DNA from 3 places in the Clostridium sp. JNZ X4-2 genome. Region 3 is predicted to be linked to each of the others. Evidence: riboswitches for the same ligand, from Rfam matches in the RefSeq annotation. Region 3 holds a riboswitch; each other region holds the start of a gene.

Region 1 (6,847 bases), 1.0 Mb from region 3:
ATTAAGCCATTATTATAGTGGCATAAATTTAAAAAGTGCAGCTTCATTTTTAAAGTAAACAAAATATATTAATATATGACAAAGATGAAATAAAAAGTTTCATCTTATTTTTTTATAAAAATTTTAGAAAAAAGTTCATAAAATATGTATTTTTTGTTATTGTCTGGACAAACTACAAAAAGGAGGTGTTCATATGGACAAAAAATTTTCAAATAAAGCAGTTAACTTTTTTAAAAAGGAGGGCTTCTACATAATATTATTTATCTGTTTATGTATAGTGGCTACAGTTGCACTGCTGACTGCAAGAAATAACAAAAATCAGAGTGCTGAACTGCAAAACAGCAAAGCTACAGAACAAAAACAGGTTAAACAAACTGCAAAAGCAGATAATAAGCCTTCTTCAAGTTATGATAACGCACTTCAAGTTAAAAAGAGCAGTAACGCAAATGCCAAGCAGGAAACTTCAAAAGAAGTGTCAAGTTCAGTAAGTACAGTATTTCAAAAACCAGTAGAAGGAGTTATTGCAAGGGGGTTTTCAGAGGATCCGGTGTATTGGGATTCTACGGCAACTTATAGACCAAATTTAGGTTATGATATACAGACTGATTTGGGGAAACCGGTATTTGCAGCAATGGATGGAAAGGTAGAAGAAGTAAATACTGCAACACAAGATGGAGTAGAGATTATTTTAGATCATCAAAATGGATTGAAAACTGTTTATTCCAATTTGGATCCAAATGTTAAGGTCAGTGCAGGTCAAACGGTAAAAAAGGGAGCAGTTATAGGAATAGTGGGTAAGAGCACCCTGAGATCAGCCTATGAAAAATATGGGAATCATTTGCATTTTGCCGTCTTAAAGGGAAAGGAATTTGTTGATCCAGGCAAATATATAAAATATTAATATTCAGCCATTTCTCTGGGTACTATAGAGAAATGGCCCATATATAATGAATTTTAAAATATAAAAGGGCATATTTATATATGAGGGACAAGTTACAGATTAAAAGATTTCTTTGAATAGAAAAATACATGTAAGCATTTACATATATATGGTTTTGATTATTAACTGATATTTGTATAAAGAACAGCTGTAAAAAGTAAACGGAAAATCCAGAAAAAGTTTTGATATAAAAAATGGTATAAGAAATAAAGGAGTTGAATGAATTTGAAAGATTATATTGAAGAGAGAGTTTTAGAGGTTGCCAAATATATAATAGGTTCTAAAGCTACCATAAGAAAAACTGCCAAAGTTTTTGGAGTGAGCAAAAGCACCATACACAAAGATATGACCGAAAGATTGCCTAAGATAAATCCACAGGTTGCACAAGAGGCTAAGAGTATATTGAATTATAATAAGGCAGAAAGACACATAAGAGGTGGAGAGGCCACTAAAATGAAATATAAAGCTATTGAAGGTTAAAAACATTCCCATTATAATTAGAATATGATATGATAATAAATAGTAAATAAATTTACGTTTTTATTACGAAAAGCAAGTTGGATTAGGAGTGAAAAAAGGGATGTTTTTTAATATAGGAACTGATATGGGAATAGATTTAGGTACGGCTACAGTGCTTGTGTATATTAAGGGCAAAGGTGTAATATTAAAAGAACCTTCGGTTGTTGCCATAGATAAAAGTAAAAACAGAGTACTGGCAGTGGGAGAAGAAGCATGGCAGATGATAGGCAGAACGCCGGGTAACATTGTTGCCATTCGACCATTAAAAGATGGAGTTATATCTGATTACGATGTAACAGAGAAGATGTTAAAGTATTTTATAGAAAAAGCTTGTGGAAAAAAAAGAATGTCAGCACCGCGGATAGTTATTTGTATTCCCTGTGAGGCTACTGAGGTTGAAAAAAGAGCTGTAATTGATGCAGCTAAAAATGCAGGCGCAAAGAAGGTGTTTTTAATTGAAGAGCCCCTGGCTGCAGCTATAGGAGCTGGAATCGATATAACTAGGGCAAGTGGAAGCATGGTAATAGACATAGGTGGCGGAACTACTGATGTGGCCATAATTTCACTGGGGGGAATAGTAGTAAGATCCTCAATTAAAGTGGCAGGAGACAAGTTTGATGAAGCCATAATGAAATATATTAGGAAAGAACATAAATTGATGATTGGAGAGAGGACTTCGGAAGACTTAAAGATAAATATAGGTTCTGCATTTAACAAAGATGAAGAAACAAGTATGGAAATAAGAGGGAGAGATCTAATCACAGGACTTCCCAAGAATATGGAAGTATCATCTAAAGAAATGAGAATAGCATTGAAGGAGACTGTAAATTCCATAGCAGATACGGCTAGGGCGGTATTGGAAAAAACTCCTCCAGAATTATCTGCTGACATAGCTGAAAAAGGTATTGTTATGACTGGAGGAGGGGCCTTGCTAAACGGATTAGGTGATTTAATACAGGAGGTAACTCATGTACCTGTTTATGTAGCTGAAGATCCGGTATCCTGTGTAGCTTTAGGTACAGGAAAGGTTCTTGAGTATTTGGACAAAATGGAAGTCATTTTTACTGGTGATGATATAACCTTAATAGATTGAAAATGTTTTATTGGTGTTAAAAAATTTGTCTATATATCTACAATAAGATATTATTATAATAGAGATAATATGAATGAATTAGTGAATAAAGTATTACTTCAGCCATATTTAAAATTAGATTCAAACGTATATTGCTGGTATTGCTGAATATATCCTCATTGCCATTTGAATCAACTATGCCTATTATTGAGGAGTCTCCTACATTGGGAAGAGATTTTCCCACTCCTTTGCCGGGATGAACAGGAAAGTCTCTTGCCTGTATTTCTCCAATGGTTTTGGAATCTCCTAAACAGGCATCAATACCTATAATGTTGCTATGGGGATGAAGCAATTTTATTTCATTTAGTCTACTTTCAATGTTTAAAGCATGTATGGGCTCTGAAATTGTACCATAAACCGGCAGGGGAAAGTGCTTGCACTTTAGCAGGGTACCTACTAAAGGGCCAAGACAGTCCCCTATATATCTATCTGTACCTATACATACGATGATGGTATCCTTGTTGATGTGATCTTTTAAAAAATAGGCTAAATCGTAATATGCCAGTGGATTCTTATAGTTGGATTTTACTTTATTCAATATATTTCACCTTCTTTATGTGTATGCAGTGCCTATGGATAGTATCCAAAGAGAATACTATATATAATTTATATGATGGAATTATGTAAATTATTATGTCTAAATCACAGGTATGTGATTTCTGAAGGAATAACGAGATACATGAAGAAATAAACATTTAACATTAGATTTTAATGTAATATGAAATTTGAAAATAATTGCACAAAAATGTATACTAAACTACGTTAAACGCCTTTATGTTCTATTTTAGTGTACTTATATGAAATAAATAAGCTGGCATAGCTCAGCAGGTAGAGCAACTGACTTGTAATCAGTAGGTCGTGGGTTCGAAGCCTACTGCCAGCACCAAATGTGGAGGAATTCCCGAGTGGCCAAAGGGGGCAGACTGTAAATCTGTTGTCAGTGACTTCGATGGTTCGAATCCATCTTCCTCCACCAAATATTGGGGGCGCATAGCTCAGCTGGGAGAGCATCTGCCTTACAAGCAGAGGGTCACAGGTTCGAGCCCTGTTGTGCCCACCACATTATAACAAAATAAGCTGGCATAGCTCAGCAGGTAGAGCAACTGACTTGTAATCAGTAGGTCGTGGGTTCGAAGCCTACTGCCAGCACCAAATGCGGAGGAATTCCCGAGTGGCCAAAGGGGGCAGACTGTAAATCTGTTGTCAGTGACTTCGATGGTTCGAATCCATCTTCCTCCACCATAAAAAGCACTGTTAGGGTGTTTTTTATTTTATTAAAATTTTTATAATTGTTGTAAATCAATAATATAGACTCTTATCCAGAGAGGCGGAGGGAAAAAGGCCCGATGAAACCCGGCAACCAGTAGAAGTTTTGCCAAGGTGCCAATTCCTGCAAGTTAATTTTGCAAGATAAGAGAGCAGTTAATTATTTAACCTCTTCTTATTTGAAGAGGTTTTTATTTTTTATACAGTATGGAGGTATTGAAAATGAAAAAATTATTTACGTCTGAGTCAGTTACAGAAGGTCATCCAGATAAAATGTGCGATCAAATTTCAGATGCAATTCTGGATGCCATATTAAAACAAGACCCGTATGGAAGAGTAGCATGTGAAACTGCTACTACTACAGGTATGATTTTGGTTATGGGAGAGATATCAACTAAATGCTATGTAGATATTTCTAAAATAGTTAGGAAAACTGTAAAGGAAATAGGATACACCAGAGCCAAATATGGATTTGATTGTGATACCTGCTCAGTGCTGAGCTCAATTGATGAACAATCATCAGATATAGCTATGGGAGTCAATCAATCCCTGGAAGCCAAAAAAGGACAGATGGAGGAAACAGATGCCATAGGAGCAGGAGATCAAGGTATGATGTTTGGATTTGCCACTAATGAAACTCCGGAATATATGCCTATGCCCATAAGTTTGGCTCATAAGCTGGCAAAAAGACTGGCACAGGTTAGAAAGGATGGAACTTTAAGGTACTTGAGACCAGACGGAAAAACTCAGGTGACTATAGAATATGATGATAATAAACCCATTAGAGTTGATACTATAGTTGTATCTGCACAGCATGATGAACTGGTAACTAAAGAACAAATTGAAAGTGATATAATTGAACATGTTATAAAGCCTGTTGTGTCACAGAAGTTTCTGGATGAAAATACCAAATACTTCATAAATCCAACAGGTAGATTTGTAGTTGGCGGACCTCAGGGAGACTCTGGTCTTACAGGAAGAAAGATAATAGTGGACACCTATGGCGGATATGGAAGACATGGTGGTGGAGCATTTTCAGGGAAGGATCCAACCAAGGTGGATAGATCAGCTGCTTATGCTGCAAGATGGGTGGCAAAAAATCTGGTAGCTGCTGGTGTTGCAGATAAGTTGGAAATACAGCTTGCATATGCTATAGGTGTGGCAAAACCCGTATCTATAACTATTGATACTTTCAACACTGGAAAAGTATCAGAAGAGAAAATAGTTAATATAGTAGAGAAGGTATTTGATTTAAGACCAGCTGTTATAATAAGGGACTTGGATTTGAGAAGGCCAATATACAGACAGGTTGCAGCTTATGGGCATTTTGGAAGAACCGATATAGATTTACCCTGGGAAAAATTGAATAAGGTTGATGATATAAAAAAATATATCTAGAATTGTAGAAGCTCTGTATGTAAATTTACAGAGCTTTTTTTAAGCTAAACTTATGTGCTATAATTATATTCAAAGATATAGATTTTATATGTTTGTTAAAGTGGGAGAGAGCTTATGCAGGATTTACAGGGAATTGTAGAAGATATAATATTTCAAAATAAAGACAATGGATATGTAGTTGCTAAGATGAAAAAAAAAGAAGATACAGTAACTATAGTGGGATGCATACCTTATATAACAGAAGGACAAAACTTGAAGGTTTTAGGAGAATGGGTATTACATCCTCACTTCGGGCGCCAGTTTAAGGTCCAGGTTTGTGAAGAAATAGTACCTGATACTGCTATGGGTATAGAAAGGTATTTATCCTCGGGAATTATATCTGGTATAGGACCTGTTACTGCCAGAAAAATAGTTAAAAAATTTGGAGAAGATACTCTTCATGTGCTGGATGACAACATAAACAGACTGAGGGAAATAGAAGGTATAGGAGAAAAAAAGATAGCTTTAATAGCAGAATCTTATTCCAGACAAAATGAAATAAGAAATGTAATGATATTTTTACAAACTTATGGAGTGACTCCAAACCAATGTGTAAAAATACACAAAAAATTTGGAGCTGATTCAATACGCAAAGTAAAAGAAAACCCATATATCCTTACGGAAGAAATAGGAGGCATAGGATTCAAAACAGCGGACAGAATAGCAAGGAGCCTTGGAATAGAAAGAAACTCCCCCTTTAGAATACAAAGTGGAATAAGATATGTGGTAAATCAGTTCTGCACTTTGGGGAATACTTATATGCCCATAGATAAACTTATTAAAGAAGGAGAAGGCATACTTGGAGTAACTAAAGCGGAGTTAGAAGAAAATATATATGAAAACTCTATAAATGGGAAGATAAAGCTGGAGCAATATGATGACAATCTCTGTGTATTTCCAATGACATATTATTATTGTGAATTAAGTGTAACCAAAAAAATTTTAACCCTTGCTTTCAGTGATTACAAGGACATAGGTTTTGATGTGGATGAAGAAATTAAAAATTTTGAAGACAAAAATCATATTGAATTTGCACCTTCTCAGAAAGATGCTATTAGGGGAGCAGTAAAAAATGGTGTAGAAATAATAACAGGTGGGCCAGGCACAGGCAAAACCACCATAATCAATTGTATAATTCAATTATTTGAAAAGGCAAATTACAAGGTACTTATGGGAGCGCCTACTGGCAGGGCGGCCAAAAGAATGTCAGAAGCTACTGAAAGAGAAGCAAAAACCATACATAGATTACTGGAGATGGGGGTGGAGAATGATAAAGAAGCCATGTTTTTCTCAAGAGGAGAGGAATCACCCCTTCAATGTGATGTGGTAATTATAGATGAAGCTTCCATGATAGATATAATGCTTATGAATAATTTATTAAGGGCCATTTCAGTTGGGACCAGACTTATAATAGTAGGAGATGCACAGCAGCTTCCTTCAGTGGGACCGGGAAATGTACTCCGGGATTTTATAGATAGTAATTGTATTAAAGTAGTTAGGTTGAAGGAAATATTTAGGCAGTCAAAAGAAAGCATGATTATAGTAAATGCCCA
Region 2 (6,847 bases), 1.3 Mb from region 3:
AACTGGAATGAAGTTGACCACATTAAATCGCATAATGAATCCACTTGAACAAAAATCCATTCTGGTGCGGAAATGTGTTGGAGAGTCTACAGGGGGAAGGAAACCTGTGTTGTATGATGTAAATGTGTGCAGGTTTTATATTGTGGGTATAGGTATATGCAGTACTTATGCACAGGTATCCATAGTGAACCTGAGAATGGAGATTTTTTATAAAAAAAGCTTTTATATTGATTTTAGCAGTTCCTGCAGTGAAGTCATAGAAAAAATTCTTCAGATTATGAAGAGTGTTTATGAGGAATTGAATTTGGAGTTTCTTCAGCTTGTAGGAATTGGACTTGCAATTGAGACCAATCTTTGGAGTGATGAAAATATAGGCAGGATACTTGAAGAAAAAATAGGGTGCAGTGTAATTAGTGAGAATTGTTCGAATTCTGCGGTTACTGCAGAGTATTTGTACGGAGCAGGGAGGCAATTCAAGAGTTTAGCTTATTTTGATTGTGGAGTTGGATTGAAACAGGCAGCAATTGTTCAGGGAAAAATTATAAGATCAGCGGGGGACAATGAATATGCATTTGAACATATGATCGAAAATATAAATGGCAGTATTGATTTTGACAAAGTGTATTTTAGTTATATAAAAAATAGTGTGCTGTCTCAAAAACTTCTTTTGGATGCTGCATCAAAATTGAGTAAAAGTATAGAATCCTATATAAATTTGCTGGATCTTGAATGTATTATATTAAGCGGATCTTTGGTGGATTTCCAAACGTTTTATGAAACATGTACACAGTATATTCCTAAAGGTATTTCAATAAAAAAGCACGGATATTTTAAAGAAAATGCAGTTTCAGTAGGCGCAGCAGCTTTTTTGCTGGAAAAATGTATTAATGATCAATATGATACAGATAATAAAAAATTTGTTGTTGACAAAGCATTTTAAAAGTTATATCATATACATAAATTAAAATTCAATAAATGCAAAATTTCTTATCAAGAGTGATGGAGGGACTGGCCCTATGATATCCGGCAACCTGAATATATTTATTATTCAATGGTGCTAATTCCAGCAGGTATACCCTGAAAGATGAGAGACGAGAGGATATGACTTCCTGTGGTTTCTCCACAGGAAGTTTTTTATTGTATTAATTAATTTGTACCGACTAGAAAACTAGAGGTCAAGTTGAATTTATTATAGGATATATAATCTATCTGTAATAAATTAAATTTGGCCTTTTATTGTTGTATAAATTTTATGAAATACCTCTTATATATAGTTAGATGTACTTTTTACCAAAGTAGGAAAAAGTATAAAATTATTAGCAATTCATTTAAAAATACATTGTAAGATCATACATACACCAAAATAGTAATATAAAATTATGGTAATTATTGATTGGAATAACTATATGGATAATTTTATAAAAGAATACAGCTGGAGTTTAATTTGTAAGAAATAATAACCAGGAGGAACACAGTATGAAGCATGATAGAAAAAAAATAAATCTAAAAAAAGCATCTCGAAATTTAACATCTATTATAGGTTTTTTAGCTATATGGGAAGTCTTGCCCAGAATTGGCATAGTGGACAGTGCATTATTGCCTCCTTTTTCAGAGGTTGTATCTTCACTTTATACTATTATTTTCGTAAAAGGAATACTTCTGGAGCATATAAAAATAAGCATCATACGCTCTCTGGAAGGATTAGGTCTGGCTATAGTGGTTGGTATCTCACTGGGTTTATTTATTGGGAGATTTAAGGTGGTAGAAGTATATATAAATCCTGTACTGCAGCTTTTTAGACAAACTTCTGCACTGGCATTGTTCCCTGTTTTTATAATATTTTTTGGAGTGGGTGAGACTTCCAAAGTACTAATTATATTTTGGGGATGTGTATGGCCTATGCTCATAAATACCATAGACGGTGTGAAAAGTACTCCCATACTGTTGATAAAAGCGGCCAAATCCATGGGATGCTCTTCTCTCCAGATTCTAAAAAAAGTTATATTGCCTGCGGCCTGCCCTTATATATTTACAGGACTAAAACTCAGCGCCAGCACGTCTATCATAATGCTGACTGCAGCAGAAATGCTGGGGGCCAACAAAGGATTGGGGTATTTTATATCATATTCCCAACAGACTTTTCAGATACCTTATGTATATGCCACTATAGCCGTCATATCAATTATAGGACTTATACTTACGTGGATTGTTACTTTGCTTGAAAAATTTATTTATTTCTGGAAGGAAGAAGAAACCACAGAATAGGTAAATTATTTAAATAAATTTCATAAAATCAAAGGAGGAATTAAAATGTTAAAGAAAAAAATTGTTTCACTAGGACTACTATTTGTAATGGCCACAGGACTTTTTACTGCTTGTGGAAATAAGCAGAATGTGTCCCAGAGCAAATCAAACAGCAAGGAATTATTTGAAATCAAGTATCCAAAGTTATTGTTCTCAGATCCTGTGTATATTGCAGATCAAAAGGGATTCTTCAAAGAACAGGGAATAAAAATAACATTTACAGGGACTGTATCCCAGGCTGATATGATTACGTCAGTTGCATCAGGTGCAAATACCTTTGGAGGGACAAGCGCTTCAAGCATCACTTTAGCCATTGCTAAAGGTGTGAAAATCAAGGCAGTTGCTGCTGGATGGGCCTCTACACCTAAAAATCCTTCTGTGGGCTATGTAGTGCGTGCTGATAGTCCCATAAAGAGTATTAAAGATTTAAAAGGCAAAAAAATAGCTACTACTCCTCATTCCTATCAGCTTTTAAATTTATTAGAGAAAGCGGGATTAAAGGAGAGTGATGTTACAGTGGTACCTTTGTCTTTTGACCAGGAAGAAGCTGCTCTCGTTGCAGGCAGTGTAGATGTAATAGAAGTCTTACCGCCATATCTCACTAAGATAGTAAAGACAGGAGTTGGCAGAATACTTATTGATGGAACCCAGGTGTCAGGAGAACAGAAAGGATGGCCCCAGCAGTTTACCAGTGCTGATTTTATAAAAAAGCATCCTGATATAGTGAAAAAATATACTACAGCTATTGCTAAAGCATGTGATTGGGCAAGAGCTAATCCTAAAGAAGCCGGAAAAATATTTGTAAAAGTATTTAACGTTCCGGATGAGTATGCAGATTATTATACCGCAGCGTATCCGGAACATGGACTTGTAAGTGAGAAGGATGCACAATTTTGGATTGACCAGTCCGTAAAATATGGTGATCTTAAGAAGGGCAGGCTTAAAACTTCTGATGTGTATACCAATGAATTTAACCCATATTATAAAAAAAATTAGGAGGATTATAGATGAGCAAAAAAGAAGAAATATTTAAAAAGCTTATAGCTTCCGTTGTTGATGGAGATGAAGAATTGGCAGGTGAGTCCGCTGGTAAAGCCATTGAGATTGGCATTGATCCAACAGAGGCTATAATCAAGGGGCTTGCTGAAGGGATGTCTGTAGTGGGAGATTATTTTGAAAGCCAGGAATATTTTCTTCCTGAAGTTATAATATCCGCTGATGCCTTTAAGGCAGGAGTTGATGTTTTGAAACCACACCTTAATTTGGAGAAAAGTGATAAACCGGCAAAGGTGGTTATAGGAACTGTTCAGGGAGACACCCATGACATCGGCAAAAATATAGTATCCATAATGCTTGGTGCATCAGGTTTTGAAATATATGATGTGGGAAGGGATGTGTCCCCTCAGGTGTTTGTAGATAAAGTTAAAGAGATAAATGCTGACATACTGGCGCTTTCGGCTCTTATGACCTCTTCCATGGTGAATATGAAGAAGGTAATAGAATTATTGAAGAAAGATAAAATAAGGGATAAAGTAAAAGTGATTATAGGAGGAGCCCCAATATCCCAGAGATATTGTGATCAAATTGGAGCAGATGGGTACTCTGTAGATGCAGTGGCAGCTATAAGAAAGGCCAAGAATCTTATAAATCAATAGGGGAGGATAAATATGAGTGAGTTAACTTCAAGGGAAAGGGTTCTGAGAGCTGTAAATTGGAAAGCTGTGGATAGACTTCCTGTATTTAGTGCAACGCTTTTGGCTCCTCAGATTATAAACAGAAATTTCAGTAGAGAGTTTTTGCTGGATTCAGAAGCATTGGCGGAAGTCTATTATAAGCAGTGGGAATATTTTAAATCTGATATAGTCATGCTTTCTGTTGCTACAGGAGAACATGAAGCCCTGGGTGCGGATATGTACTGGCCTAAGAATGACTATCCAATGATCAGAAATCCTATAATTAAGACTCATGCAGATGCAGATAACCTGAAAGTTCCTGATTTGAGAAAAAATGATTTGGTTCAGTCTATTCTAAAAGCAATAAGGATTATAAGAAAAAAAGTGGGAAATCACATTATGATAGGAAGTATAAGCGGAGGACCCTTTAATACTGCAGGCCTGCTTTTTGGAACGGAAAGTCTTATGAGCAATGTGAAAAAGGATCCGGAACTGGTGGATAAAGTGTGCAAAGTTGTGGTGGATGCATCCATACAATATGCCGAACTTCAGGTGGAAGCAGGAGCTGATCTTATATTCATGCCGGATGCAACTTCTTCTCCTTCCTGTCTATCCCCGGCTCAATACAGGGAAAGAGCTCTTCCGCATATAACAAGGTCAGTGCAGGGTTTTAAAAAGGCTGGAGCCATAGCTATGTATCATCCCTGCGGAGGGGAATATCCCATTATTGATCAGGTATCCCAAACAGGTGCAGATATTCTGTATTTCTCGGAATTGGTGGATTTAAGTGTATCCCAGAAAATATTTGTAGGAAGACACTGCGTAGCTGGAGGAGTGGATCCAAGTGGAACTTTGTTCCTTGGAAGTCCTGAAGAAGTAGATGAGAATGTGAGAAAGATAGTAGACAGTTTAAAGTTTAAAACCGGTGCTATAGTGATGCCAGGATGTGGACTGTCTCCCAATATACCTTTTGAAAATGTAAAGGCTATGGTGGATGCAGTAAAAAAATATGGAAAGGGAAAATTAAGGTAAGGAGAACATTTAATGGACAAAATTAAAATTCTATTTGAACCCATAGAAAAAGTAGTTTATGCAGATCCAGGAGAAAATTTGCTTCAGCTAGCTTTAAAAAATAATATTATCATAAATAATCCCTGTAACGGTAAGGGCATCTGTGGAAAATGCAGAGTAAAAATAAAAAGCAGGCATATATTACCTCCTACAGATAATGAAAGAAAATTTATACCTGAGACCTTGCTGGACAATGGTGTAAGATTAGCTTGTGGTATTAGGATATCAGGAGAGCTGGAGGTTGATATATCTAATAGTTATGAGAAGCAGGAAGATATACAGGTTCTTGAAACAGGAATGAAAGTTGACATTGGCATCAATCCATCCATAACAAAAGCTTATACTGAGCTGCCCAGGCCAAAACTTGACGATAACCGTACTTTGTTAAAGCGTTTTTCAGATACCGTGGGATATGACATTGATAAAAATTTTAATTTGGATATAATAAGGAATCTTCCAGAGGCCGTAGAGGAGGAATACAAGTTAACTGCAATATTGTACAATAATCATATAATAGGTGTAGAAACTGGAGATACATCAGGAAAAATCTACGGCGTGGCTGTAGATATAGGAACAACTACGGTGGTGGTTTCCATATTGGATATAAATACAGGAAAAGAAATTGGAACTGCAGCGGCGGCAAATTCGCAGCGTATTTATGGACAAGACGTAATATCCAGAATACAGTATGTGGAGAATGAAGAAAATTTATTCCAGCTCCAGGAACTTATAGTGAATCAGATAAACAACTTAATATTACAGGCGGCAGAAAAATCAGGAATTTCTCCGAAGAAAATATATGAAGTAGTTGTAGCTGCCAACAGCACTATGCTTCATCTGTTTCTTGGAGTCAAACCTCAGTCCATAGCTGTTTCGCCTTATACATCTGTTTTTAGAAAGGGATTTGAAGTGAAGGCTTCTTCTCTCAAGCTTAATAAGATTTCAGATTTCGGTATTGTATATATTATGCCCAGTGTTTCCAGCTATGTGGGAGCGGATATTGTTTCAGGTGTAATTGCTACAAAAATATCTGAAAGTAAAACTCCAAGTCTTTTGGTGGATATAGGAACCAATGGAGAAATAGTATTTGGCTCTAAGGATGGAATGGTGGCATGCTCCTGTGCTGCAGGACCAGCTCTTGAAGGAATGAATATAAGCTGCGGCAGTATAGCCATAGATGGAGCGGTAGAAAAGATTAAAATTGAAAAGGGCAGTATAGATTTAAAAGTCATTGGAGATACATATCCTAAAAGTATATGTGGAAGTGGAATTATAGATGTAATTTCACAATTTATAAAAAACTCCATTATTGAGTTAAATGGGAGATTTTCAAGAAAAATAAGTGAGGAGTATAAATCCAGTTTAAAAGCCAATGGGGAAAAGAGATTTTCTTTAATCAAAGATGACAGTGTGTATATAACACAAAAAGACATAAGACAGGTCCAACTTGCCAAAGGAGCTATTCTGTCTGCAATTCATGTTTTATTTAAAGAAATAAATATAGGATATGAAAAAGTTGATAAAGTGTATATTGCCGGGGCATTCGGGAAGCACCTCAGTTTGAAGAGTATTATACAAATTGGCCTCATGCCGGTGGAATTTGCAGAAAAAGTAGTTTTTGTAGGAAATACATCAAAGATGGGAGCAGTAAAATGTCTTTTAAATAAAGAATATAAGGCTAAAGCTGAGCTTGTTCTGGATAAGACTAAATATTTTGAACTTTCTGTTTATAAAGGATACGATAGACTTTTTATGGAAGATATGGCATTTCCAGCACCGTTGAAGGAGGAGATATAATA
Region 3 (6,847 bases):
ATGTTTTGTACTATTAAAATAAAAAATTCTGTGCTTTTTAAATGTAGTTGACCAGAAATACTGGAGGCTAGATAAGTTGAAAATAAGCTTATCTAGCCTTTTTATTTAAAGTTATAAGAGAGAGGAGATAATAAAATATGCCTGTTAATTTTGCAAAAAGTATTGAGGAGAGGACATTAGAGCATCCATGCTATAATTGTGCCGCCCATAAATATGCCAGAATGCACATACCTGTGGCTCCGAAATGCAATGTGAGCTGCAATTTTTGTAATAGAAAATATGATTGTGTAAATGAATCAAGACCTGGTGTGACAAGCGGAATTCTAACCCCTGAGGAAGCCAGAGACAAATTCAAGGTAGTAAAAAACAGAGTAAAAAATTTGACGGTAGTGGGTATAGCGGGACCAGGAGATCCACTTGCAAATTTCCAAGAGACAAGAAAATCCATAGAATTAATAAAGAAAGAGTGCAGGGATATTACATTTTGTCTTTCCACCAATGGATTAATGCTTCCTGCATATGCCGATGAAATAATAAAGCTGGGAATTACCCATGTTACTGTAACAATAAATGCTGTTGATCCTGAAATAGGCGGCAGGATCTATAAGTTTGTCAATTATCAGGGAAAGACTTTTGTAGGTGAGGAAGCAGGGAAGATACTGCTGAATAATCAATTGTCAGGGCTGAAATATATTGCTGGAAAAGGCATTGTGACAAAGGTTAATATTGTGATGATAAAGGGAATTAATGATACTCATATCCCTGAAATAGTGAAAAAAGTTAAAGAATGCGGTGCCTATATGACCAATATAATGCCTCTAATACCTGTAAAGGGCAGTGTATTTGAAAACAGGGATACTGTAAATGAATCTGAATTGAAGAACATGAGGGAAAAATGTGAACCACATTTAAAACAGATGTATCATTGCAGGCAGTGCAGGGCGGATGCCATAGGAAGTTTGAATAAAGATGTATCAGCTCAGTTCAGGGATTACAGGAAAAATATAATTTCTCTTGACAAGCCTGAGAAAATCCATAGAGACCATAAGGAGAACAGGGACTATAGATTTGCCGTGGCCAGCAGTTCAGGAGATTATATAGATGAACACTTTGGACATGTGTCCCAGCTGTATATATATGATGTGATAAAAGAAAATATCAAGTTTTATGAGAAAAGAAATGTGGAGGTGTATTGTAGAGGTCCACAGGAGTGTACTGGACATGATGACAGAATATCCGGTATTATAAAATGTGTGGATGATTGCGACGGAGTACTTGTATTGCGCATTGGCTTTGAACCTGTAATCAAGCTTCATGAAAAAGGCATAAGAGTATTTCAGATGTACAGCACCATAGAGGAGGGAATAGAAAAGGCAATGGAATTGATGAAGTAGAAAAAAGAATAGGAAGATTAATTTTATTTCTTGACAATATATATGCTATTTGGTATAGTAAGTAATATAATCAAATAATTTGAATAAAATTCTTATCAAGAGAGACGGAGGGACTGGCCCTATGATGTCCGGCAACCTGAATTTATTTAACGGTGCCAATTCCAGCAGATTATAATCTGAAAGATGAGAAACAAAGATTACTTTCTTGTATCTATCTTTACAGGAAAGTTTTTTATTTTATATAGGTTTTTTCGTAAGATTACAAAAAGTTGACTAGAAACACTAGAGACTTATTTTTGTAGAGATAAGTTTCTGGTGTTTTTTGCATTTCATTTTCGGATATTTTATAAAAACTCAATATTCAGACAAAAAAAGAAGAATGGTATATAAACAAAAGCATACCTGATGAAAAAGAAGGTGCAAAAGTCAACAAATGGGTATCAGATGCCATAGGAGCGCCTGTAAGCGCCATTACTATTATGCAGATGATGGAGTCATAAAAGACAGGGATATACAGCAGTGGACAGCTGGAAGTAAGACGATCGGTGCGTTTCCTAAAAATGCAAAGGTAAAGGTCAGTGATATAGTAACCCATCAATTTGACAAATATGGCAATTCTGGATCACAGCCCAATTATATAGTCAAAGAATAATATGAATATAAAATCCCATGGGAGGGGAGTTTTGAATGAAAAAAGTAGTGAAAAAATCTAAACAGGAAAGTGTAAATATAAAGGATAGGCAATATAAAATTGTAATTGATAATGTAAGAAAATGTTATAATATAAAATCACAAAATCGTCAGAAAGATGAAGAATTTTTAACACTTGATAATTTTAATTTAAAGGTAAAAAAAGGAGAATTTATTACAGTGGTAGGTCCAAGCGGCTGCGGGAAATCTACCTTTTTAGATATTCTGGCAGGGCTGTCAAGACCTACATCAGGAAAGGTTTATATAGATGGGAAGCTGATTACGGCACCTGCTCTGGACAGAGGAATTATACTGCAGGGTTATGCACTGTTTCCATGGAGAACTGTAGAGAAAAATATTGAGTTCGGCCTTGAAATAAAAGGCATGACAAAAGATTTAAAACATCAGATAAGTAAAAAATTTATAGATCTGGTAGGATTAAATGGATTTGAAAACAGATATCCCCATGAACTGTCGGGAGGAATGAAACAAAGAGTTGCCATTGCCAGGGCACTGGCCTATGATCCTGAGGTGCTGCTTATGGATGAGCCTTTTGCAGCAGTAGATGCCCAGACCAGGGAGTCTCTTCAGGAAGAATTATTGAATATATGGGAGAAGACAAACAAAACTATTGTGTTTATTACCCATAGTATTGAAGAAGCGGTATTTTTGGCCGATAGAGTGGTGGTGATGTCAACTAACCCCGGCAGAATTAAGGAAATCATAAATATAAAACTTCCAAGGCCAAGGATTAATTCTCAAATCAGAACTTCTCAGGAATTCAATTCCAACAGGAATAGAATATGGGAGCTTCTCCACGGAGATGCTGATAAAATTCAAGCAGAAGCTATGGTATAAATTTAAATATGTAAATACTTTTATAAAATAATGGGAGGTTGTAATTTATGAAATTCGATTTAAATACTTCTGTGGTAAAAACACGGGAAGAACGCCTTGGTACTATTATTGGCTGGAAAACAGGAAAAGCTTCCGAGCTCTCCAGGGATTCTTCATATACCTGCGGAGGCTGCAGGGGAAATGGTGGAAAAAGACTTTGTGAAACCATAGGACCATTTACCCAGGGCTCAGGATGCAGTGAGCAGATGGTAGAATGTCAGGCTGGTAATATAAGAGATGCGGTTTTGATTCAACATTCGCCCATAGGCTGCGGTACAGGTCAGGCAGCCTATAATTCCATATACAGGAATGGATTGGCAATCAGAAACCTGCCGGTGGAAAATATTAAAATAATTAACACTAATATAAAGGAAACGGATATGGTATTTGGAGCTCTTGGCAAATTGGAACAATCCATAAGAGATGCCTGGAACAGGCATCATCCTAGAGCAATTTTTATTGCCACATCCTGTGCCACAGGAATTATTGGTGAAGATATAGATAGTGTGGCCGGCAAAATGCAGGAGGAACTTGAAATACCGGTTATCCCCATGTACTGTGAGGGATTTAGATCCAAACACTGGAGCACGGGATTCGATGCCACCCAGCATGGAATACTGAGGCAGCTGGTACGCAAAAATCCAAAGAAACAGGAAGATCTGATCAATGTAATAAATTTATGGGGAAGTGATGTATTTACGCCTATATTGGGGGAACTTGGACTTAGGGTTAATTATATAGTGGATTTGGCAAAGGTTGAAGATTTGGAACAGCTCTCAGAAGCTGCAGCTACTGTTGGATTTTGCTATACGCTTTCTTCTTATCTGGCCGCAGGACTTGAAGAACAATTTGGGGTTCCCGAAATTAAAGCTCCACAACCCTATGGTATAGCAGGAACGGATGCCTGGATAAGAGAAATTGCAAGAGTTACCCACAGAGAAGAAAAAGCAGAGGCATATATAGAAAGGGAACATAAGAAAATAGCTCCAAGACTTGCCGAACTTAGAAAACTTCTTAAAGGAAAAAAAGGCTATGTAGCTACGGGATCAGCATATTCTCATGGACTTATTGCAGTACTTAAGGAACTGGGTGTGGAAGTGGATGGTTCCTTGGTATTCCATCATGATCCAATATATGACAGCAATGATCCAAATAAAGATTCATTGAAATTCTTAGTAGATAATTATGGGGATGTACCAAACTTTACAGTAAGTAACAGACAGCAGTATCAGTTTTATATACTGCTTAAGAATGTAAAACCTGATTTCATTCTTATAAGACATGCAGGTCTTGCTCCATTGGCTTCACGTATGGGAATTCCATCTGCACCACTTGGTGATGAACACCATGCAATAGGCTATGAAGGAATTTTAAATCTAGGTGAAACCATTTTGGATATACTGGCACATAAAAAATTTCATCAGGATCTTAAGCAGCATGTTAAACTGCCATATACAAAATGGTGGCTTGCTCAGGAAGATCCTTATGCACTTAAAAAAGATAATTTTGTAAAAGCAGAATATTAAAAATAACAGTATTGATTTTAATAGAAGAGGAGTGAACACAGTGCCTAATGTAAAACTAGAATGTAAAGATATAAATCAAATTACAAAAAAATCAAATTCAATCGAGCAGATAAGATATGGCTGCGCTCTTGGGGCCATGCACAGTGCCTTTGCAATTCCAAGAGTAATACCCATTGCCCACTGCGGCCCGGGCTGTGTGGATAAACAGACAGCCAACATAGCTTTTTATAATGGTTTTCAAGGAGGAGGCTACGGTGGAGGATCAGTTGTACCAAGTACTAATATTTATGAGAAGGAAGTTGTATTCGGTGGGGAAGACAGGTTGAGGGAACTTATAGGTGCTACCTTTAAAGTTTTGGATGCAGATTTGTTTGTGGTTATGACAGGTTGTATTCCCGATACTGTGGGAGATGATGTGGGATCTGTAGTAGGCGAATTCCAGGACAAGGGTTTGCCTGTAGTTTATGCTGAAACAGGAGGGTTTAAAGGAAATAATTTTACAGGCCATGAGTTGGTTGCAGAGGCTATTATTGACCAGTATGCAGGTGATTACAATGGACCTCTTGAAAAAGGGCTTGTAAATGTATGGTCCCTGCTGCCTTTCCACAACACCTTCTGGAGGGGTGATCTGGCTGAAATAAAGAGGATACTGGAGGGAGTGGGACTTAAAGTAAATATTTTATTTGGACATGAGTCCCAGGGAGTTTCAGAATGGAAAAATATAAAAAAGGCTCAATTTAATTTGGTATTGTCACCGTGGCTTGGGCTTAAGACTGCAGAACATTTAAAAAAGAAGTATGGGCAGCCTTATTTGCATATTTCAACTATTCCAATTGGAGCAAAGGAAACCAGCAGCTTTTTAAGGAAAGTTGTGGACTTTGCAGGAATAGATAAAAGTAAATCAGAGAAATTCATAGAAAAAGAAGAAAAAAAATACTATGAGTATTTAGAGGATTTTTCCGATTTTTATGCAGAGTACTGGTGGGGACTTCCTGCAAAATTTTCTGTCATAGGTGACAGTGCATATAATTTGGCCTTGACAAAATTTTTGGTAAATCAGCTTGGACTTATACCTGCAAGGCAGATTATTACTGAAAACCCCCCTGAAAAATATAGAGAGGCTATCCGTAATGAATATAAGAATATAGCAGAAGATGTTTCTACTGATGTGGAATTTGAAGAGGACAGCTATGTAATTCATGAAAAAATAAGGGAAACTGATTTTGGTCATAAACCACCTATTATTTTCGGAACCACCTGGGAAAGAGATCTTGCTAAAGAGTTAAAGGGGTTCATAGTGGAAGTGGGTTTTCCTGCATCCTATGAGGTGGTTTTATCAAAGTCTTATGTAGGATACAAAGGAGCACTTACATTGATTGAAAAAATATATACCACTATAGTAAGCGCAAGTGCATAGTTTTTCGAATATTGATTTTAATATAAAATTTTATAATAAAAAAGACATGGAGGAATAATATATGAGGCAAATAGCAATTTATGGTAAAGGCGGCATAGGCAAATCGACAACTACACAAAACCTGACAGCAGGATTATCTGAAATTGGGAAAAAGGTAATGGTAGTGGGCTGCGATCCAAAGGCAGATTCTACAAGGCTGCTTTTAGGTGGACTGGCACAGAAAACAGTGCTGGATACGTTGAGGGAGGAAGGCGAGGATGTAGATCTGGATTACATTTTGAAAAGAGGATTCAACGGAATAAGATGCGTTGAATCAGGGGGACCAGAACCGGGAGTAGGGTGTGCAGGAAGAGGTATTATAACTTCTATAAATATGCTGGAGAGGCTGGGTGCATATACAGAAGATCTGGACTATGTGTTTTATGATGTACTAGGTGATGTGGTATGCGGAGGTTTTGCTATGCCCATCCGTGAAGGAAAGGCAAAGGAAATATATATTGTGGCCAGCGGTGAGATGATGGCACTTTATGCAGCTAATAATATATCAAAGGGCATAAAAAGGTATGCCAATAAAGGCGGTGTGAGACTTGGTGGAATAATATGCAACAGCAGAATGGTGGACAATGAGAAAGAATTGCTTAAGGCATTTGCCGAGGAAATGGGAACACAGCTGATTTATTTTGTCCCCAGGGACAATGTGGTACAAAGGGCAGAAATCCATAAACAGACTGTTATAGAATTTGATTCAGGTTCAAATCAGGCAGAGGAATACAGATCCCTTGCAAGAACTATAGAGGCAAACAATAATTTTGTGATACCAAAACCTATGTCCCAGCAGAGATTGGAGGAAATATTTCTGGAGCATGGTCTTATAGACAAAAATTTAAGTGCTGTCTAAAATATTATCATCAATTTCATAATGA

What was found. A riboswitch is a leader RNA that binds a small molecule or an ion and turns the genes downstream of it on or off. The one in region 3 is predicted to bind S-adenosylmethionine.
Region 1: another riboswitch for S-adenosylmethionine. It lies ahead of metK (methionine adenosyltransferase); the one in region 3 lies ahead of ACYUJ6_RS10700 (hypothetical protein).
Region 2: another riboswitch for S-adenosylmethionine. It lies ahead of ACYUJ6_RS04315 (ABC transporter permease); the one in region 3 lies ahead of ACYUJ6_RS10700 (hypothetical protein).

Annotation. Positions count from the first base shown of each region.
Region 1 is NZ_CM142685.1:3,244,442-3,251,288, reverse strand. Features, by position in the region: gene spoIID (stage II sporulation protein D) at 1-58, shown strand, start outside; gene ACYUJ6_RS15645 (peptidoglycan DD-metalloendopeptidase family protein) at 194-901, shown strand; gene spoIIID (sporulation transcriptional regulator SpoIIID) at 1,166-1,420, shown strand; gene mreB (rod shape-determining protein MreB) at 1,521-2,552, shown strand; gene yyaC (spore protease YyaC) at 2,590-3,129, opposite strand; tRNA gene ACYUJ6_RS15625 (tRNA-Thr) at 3,402-3,477, shown strand; tRNA gene ACYUJ6_RS15620 (tRNA-Tyr) at 3,483-3,567, shown strand; tRNA gene ACYUJ6_RS15615 (tRNA-Val) at 3,576-3,651, shown strand; tRNA gene ACYUJ6_RS15610 (tRNA-Thr) at 3,668-3,743, shown strand; tRNA gene ACYUJ6_RS15605 (tRNA-Tyr) at 3,749-3,833, shown strand; SAM riboswitch class I at 3,904-4,008, shown strand; gene metK (methionine adenosyltransferase) at 4,080-5,255, shown strand; gene recD2 (SF1B family DNA helicase RecD2) at 5,370-6,847, shown strand, end outside.
Region 2 is NZ_CM142685.1:918,158-925,004, forward strand. Features, by position in the region: gene ACYUJ6_RS04310 (transcriptional regulator) at 1-940, shown strand, start outside; SAM riboswitch class I at 985-1,091, shown strand; gene ACYUJ6_RS04315 (ABC transporter permease) at 1,477-2,265, shown strand; gene ACYUJ6_RS04320 (ABC transporter substrate-binding protein) at 2,311-3,300, shown strand; gene ACYUJ6_RS04325 (corrinoid protein) at 3,312-3,959, shown strand; gene ACYUJ6_RS04330 (uroporphyrinogen decarboxylase family protein) at 3,972-5,009, shown strand; gene ACYUJ6_RS04335 (ASKHA domain-containing protein) at 5,022-6,845, shown strand; gene ACYUJ6_RS04340 (MtaA/CmuA family methyltransferase) at 6,847-6,847, shown strand, end outside.
Region 3 is NZ_CM142685.1:2,228,623-2,235,469, reverse strand. Features, by position in the region: gene metK (methionine adenosyltransferase) at 1-17, shown strand, start outside; gene nifB (nitrogenase cofactor biosynthesis protein NifB) at 138-1,394, shown strand; SAM riboswitch class I at 1,484-1,584, shown strand; gene ACYUJ6_RS10700 (hypothetical protein) at 1,828-2,046, shown strand; gene ACYUJ6_RS10695 (ABC transporter ATP-binding protein) at 2,082-2,942, shown strand; gene ACYUJ6_RS10690 (nitrogenase component 1) at 2,990-4,507, shown strand; gene ACYUJ6_RS10685 (nitrogenase component 1) at 4,548-5,924, shown strand; gene nifH (nitrogenase iron protein) at 5,986-6,822, shown strand.